Regions from separate parts of the Streptomyces chengbuensis genome, predicted to be linked through region 2. Evidence: predicted binding sites of a transcription regulator. Region 2 holds the regulator's gene; the other holds the start of a gene.
What was found. The regulator HspR, encoded in region 2, represses chaperone genes until heat shock. The targets are predictions, from matches to a motif close to TTGAGNNNNNNNNNCTCAA.
Positions count from the first base shown of each region.

Region 1: a site for HspR is predicted at 1,337-1,355, ahead of lon (endopeptidase La). Genes of this name have one in related genera too.

Region 1 covers NZ_CP129137.1:5,258,686-5,261,143, reverse strand. Annotated here, with positions in the region: gene lon (endopeptidase La) at 1-1,314, opposite strand, end outside; gene QRN89_RS23370 (GNAT family N-acetyltransferase) at 1,447-2,145, shown strand; gene QRN89_RS35845 (rhomboid-like protein) at 2,082-2,458, opposite strand, start outside.
Region 2 covers NZ_CP129137.1:4,208,611-4,211,068, reverse strand. Annotated here, with positions in the region: gene QRN89_RS18705 (helix-turn-helix transcriptional regulator) at 1-434, shown strand, start outside; gene QRN89_RS18700 (hypothetical protein) at 437-925, shown strand; gene QRN89_RS18695 (heat shock protein transcriptional repressor HspR) at 1,074-1,535, opposite strand; gene dnaJ (molecular chaperone DnaJ) at 1,540-2,458, opposite strand, start outside.

The DNA.
Region 1 (2,458 bases), 1.1 Mb from region 2:
GCCGACCTTGTCGATCTCGTCGAGGAGGACCACCGGGTTCATGGACCCGGCCTCCTTGATCGCGCGCACGATCCGGCCCGGCAGCGCGCCGACGTAGGTGCGCCGGTGGCCGCGGATCTCCGCCTCGTCCCGTACGCCGCCGAGCGCGACACGGACGAACTTGCGTCCCATCGCGTGCGCGACGGACTCGCCGAGCGAGGTCTTGCCGACGCCGGGCGGGCCGACGAGCGCGAGGACCGCGCCGCCGCGCCGGCCGCCGACCACGCCGAGACCGCGGTCGGAGCGCCGCTTGCGCACCGCCAGGTACTCGGTGATCCGCTCCTTCACGTCGTCCAGGCCGGCGTGCTCGGCGTCCAGTACGGCCTTGGCGCCCTGGACGTCGTACGCGTCCTCGGTGCGGTCGTTCCACGGCAGTTCGAGGACGGTGTCGAGCCACGTGCGGATCCAGGAGCCCTCGGGGCTCTGGTCGCTGGCCCGCTCGAGCTTCTCGACCTCCTTGAGGGCGGCCTCGCGGACCTTCTCCGGGAGGTCGGCGCCCTCGACCCGGGCACGGTAGTCGTCGGACTCCTCGCCGTCGGACTCGCCGTTGAGCTCGCGCAGTTCCTTGCGCACCGCGTCCAGCTGGCGGCGCAGCAGGAACTCGCGCTGCTGCTTGTCGACGCCCTCCTGGACGTCCTTGGCGATGGACTCGGCCACGTCCTGCTCGGCGAGGTGCTCGCGGAGCTGGTCGGTGGCGAGCTTGAGCCGCGCGACCGGGTCGCTGGTCTCCAGCAGCTCGACCTTCTGGGCGAGGCTCAGGAAGGGCGAGTAGCCGGCGTTGTCGGCGAGCGCGGGAACGTCGTCGATCTGCTGGACCCGGTCCACGACCTGCCAGGCTCCGCGCTTGCGCAGCCAGCTGGTGGCGAGGGCCTTGTACTCCTTCACGAGTTCCGTGACCGAACCCGGCAGCGGGTCGGGCAGCGTCTCGTGGATGAGCGTGCCGTGGATCCAGAGGGCGGCACCGGGGCCGGTCGTACCGGCGCCGACGCGTACCCGGCTGTGGCCCCGGATCAGGGCGCCGGGGTCTCCGTCGGAAAGCCGTCCCACCTGCTCGACCGTGCCGAGCACACCGGTCGCGGCGTAGGTGCCGTCGATCCGGGGGACGAGCAGCACCCTCGGCTTGCCGGGCTCCGCTCGGGCTGCTGCCTGGGCGGCTTCCACCGCGGCCCGTACGTCGTTGTCGGACAGGTCGAGCGGTACCACCATCCCGGGCAGCACGACCTCGTCGTCGAGCGGCAGCACTGGCAGGGTGAGCGGTGTGGACGTCGAAGCCATGATCTCCCCTTCGGCAGTCAAGTTGAGTTACACGCACTCAATGCAAAGGGCGCCACCGATGTTCCCCTGCGCATGTTCGCCGTGAGCGATACCACCTGTCGCAACCGGCGACCCACTCGATGTAATGAGTCAATGACGCATGTATCTATTACAGAGGTCATTCGTGCCTGGGTGGACGGCTGGGTCGTCTCGCGCGGGGCGGCGGAGCCGGTGGCCGAGACCTGGGGGCTCACGGTGGACGTGGGGCTCCCCCGGCACACGACCCGCCACGTGCTCACCGACAACAGCGAGGCCGCGGTCCGCACGGTCGCCGCGTCGGCCGGGGTGCCCGGGCGGTGGCTGAAAGTATTCGAGGAAGAGGAACGGGTCCTGGAATGGCTGGGGCCGGACTGGACGCCCGACGAACCCGGCTTCCTCATGACGACGCCGCTCGAGCGGCGGACCGCGCCCGAGCCCGTCCTGCCGGAGGGCCACCGGCTGCGCGCCTGGACGAGGGACGGCGTCACACGGGTCCTGATCACCACGGCGGACGGCGCCTTCGCCGCCCGGGGGCAGATCGCCACGGCCGGCACCACGGCCGTCGTCGACCAGATCGAGACGGCCGCCGAGCACCGGCGCAAGGGACTGGGCTCGCTGGTGATGCGCACGCTGCAGCACTCGGCGGCCGAGCGGGGCGCCACCTCCGGTGTCCTCGGGGGCACCCCCGACGGCCGGGCGCTGTACGAGTCGCTGGGGTGGCGGGTGATCGCCCCGCTGGTCAGCGTGTACTACACGCCGGTGGGGCCGTCCTCGGCGGAGGCCCGCCCGCCGGCCCCGGCACCGGACGCCTGAGGGTCGCGGACGGCTGAGCGCCGGGCCTCGCACCCCACCCGTTCCTCCGGGGCTTCCGGGGTTTCCGGGGCTTCCGGGGCTTCCGGGGCTTCCGGGATCCTCGACCTCTCCGGTACGCCCCGTGACTCCGGTCCCTCCGGCATCCGCTGCCCCGTCGGCATCCGCCGCCCCTCCCGTACGTCCCGCTCCTCCGACGTCTCCCGCATCCCCTCCCGCTCCTGACTGCGGCGGAGTTCCCGGTACCGCCGCCGGCGGCGCACCAGCGGGCCGCTCGCCAGACCGGAGAGCAGGGCCAGGGGGTGGCCCCAGTTGC
Region 2 (2,458 bases):
TGGAACGGGTCGCCCCCTACGGCGCGGAGGTCCGCACCCTCGAGGAGATCATCGACCGGCTCATCATCGTCGACCGGAAGGTGGCCTTCATTCCGGCGCGCAGCGACCGCCGGGTCGCCCTGGAACTGCGCCACGAAGGTCTGGTGCAGTATCTCGTCGGCGTCTTCGAGCAGTTCTGGCTCCACGGCGTCCCCTGGGACGACCAGGTCGTCGCCTACGCCCCCGAACTGGACGGCATCAGCGGCGTCCAGCGCTCCATCGCCAAACTCCTCGTCGAGGGACACGTGGACGAGGCGATCGCGCGCCGCCTCGGGATGAACGTCCGCACCTGCCGCGCCCACATCGCCAAACTCGCCTCCGCCCTCGGCAGCGGCTCGCGCGCCCAACTCGGCTTCCTCATTGCCCGGTCCGGGATCCTGGAGCATGATCATTGATCATGACTCAGAGCGATTCCGGCCCCGTCGTCCGCCTCGACCACCCCGCGGGCGTCGTCGAAGTGGCCGGAACCGGACTGCCGTTGGTGCGCATCGTCCGCTCCCCGGGTACGGAAGCGCATCCCCACATCCCCGTGGGCACCCGTGACCGGGCCCTCCTGACGCTCACCGTCGACGGCGCACCGGCGCGGATCGTGCCCGGAAGGGGCCGGCTGCTGCGGAGCTCCTACCGCGTCGACGCCTTCACCGGGGACACCCGCTACCGGCTGGTGCCCTGCTCACTGGACTCCAGCCGGTTCCTCAGGGACGGCGCACCGCTCGGGACGCTCACGTCCGAGGGCGACGGGCACGTCCGGTCCGAGGGGTTCGCGGACGCCGGCGCGCAGCCCCGGGACATCGCCGTCGGCACCGCGCTGGCCGCGGCGTTCGGGACCGGTGGGCAGCCGTGGTGGGCGACCGCGCTCGACATGGCGGGCGAGTTGACGCCGTGACCGGCCCCCGGCGGGGCCGGCGGGACGTCGGCGCCGCCGGCACCGTGCCCTTCGCGGCACGACCCCACCGCACACGACGGAGGGGCCGGGAGGTCCACACCTCCCGGCCCCTCACCGCCTTCCGTGCGCCACGGCCCGGCGGAGACGCTCAGCCGTCCCGCTTGGGCCGCCACACCACCAGCGCACTCGTCTGCTGCACGTCCTGATAGGGCACCAGGTCGCGCCGGTACGAGGCGTGCACCTGGGCCTCGCGCTGCTGCATCGCCAGCGCCGCGCCCTCGACCGCCGCGGACAGCTCCGCGACCTTGGCCTGCAGCGCCGCCACCTGGTTCTCCAGCTCGATGATGCGCTTGATGCCGGCCAGGTTGATGCCCTCGTCCTGGGACAGGGACTGGACCTGGCGGAGCAGTTCGATGTCCCGGGCCGAGTACCGCCTGCCGCGCCCGGCCGTACGGTCCGGGGAGACGAGGCCGAGGCGGTCGTACTGCCGAAGGGTCTGCGGATGCAGTCCGGACAGCTGGGCCGCCACCGAGATGACGTACACCGGCGTCTCTTCGGTCAGTTCATACGCCCGGCCACCGAATCCGGGCTGTCGACGTCGGCCGTCCATCGCGTCATGCTCCCTTCGCAGCCTGGAACAGTTCTGCCCGCGGGTCGTGGCCCTCAGTCGCCTTGCGGTACGCCTCCAGTGCCTCACGGGCCTCGTCGCCGAGCTCCGTGGGCACCGCGACCTCCACGGTGACCAGCAGATCGCCCCGGGTGCCGTCCTTGCGTACGGCGCCCTTGCCGCGGGCCCGCATCGTACGGCCGTTCGGCGTACCCGCGGGCAGTTTCAGGGTGACCGGGGGCCCGCCGAGCGTCGGGACCTTCACCTCGCCGCCGAGCGCGGCCTCCGTGAAGGAGACCGGCACCGTGACGGTGAGGTTGTCGTCCTTGCGCCCGAAGACCGGGTGCTCACCGACGTGGACCACCACGTACAGGTCGCCGGCCGGTCCGCCGCGCTCGCCCGGCGCGCCCTTGCCGCGCAGCCGGATCCGCTGGCCGTCGCTCACCCCGGCCGGGATGCGGACCTGCATGGTCCGGGACGACTTGGCGCGGCCGCTGCCGTGGCAGACCTCGCAGGGGTTCTCGGCGATCAGCCCGCGGCCCTTGCAGTCCACGCACGGGTCGGTCAGCGAGAAGGACCCGCTGCCGCCACGCGAGACCTGGCCGGTGCCGACGCAGGTCGGGCACACCCGGGGCGTGCCGTTCTTGTCGCCGGTGCCCGAACAGGCCTTGCAGGGCTGCTGGCTGGACATCCGCAGCGGGACCGTGGCCCCGTCCACCGCCTCGGTGAAGCTGAGCGTCACCTCGGACTCGATGTCCTGGCCGCGGCGCGGCTGCGTGCGGGGGCCGGTGCCGGCCCCGCGGTTGAACAGGCCGCCGAAGACGTCCCCGAGTCCGCCGCCGAAGCCGCCGGCACCGCCGCCGCCCCCGGCCTGGGCGCCCCCGAAGAGGTCGCCCAGGTCGAAGTTGAACGTTCCTCCGGCGCCG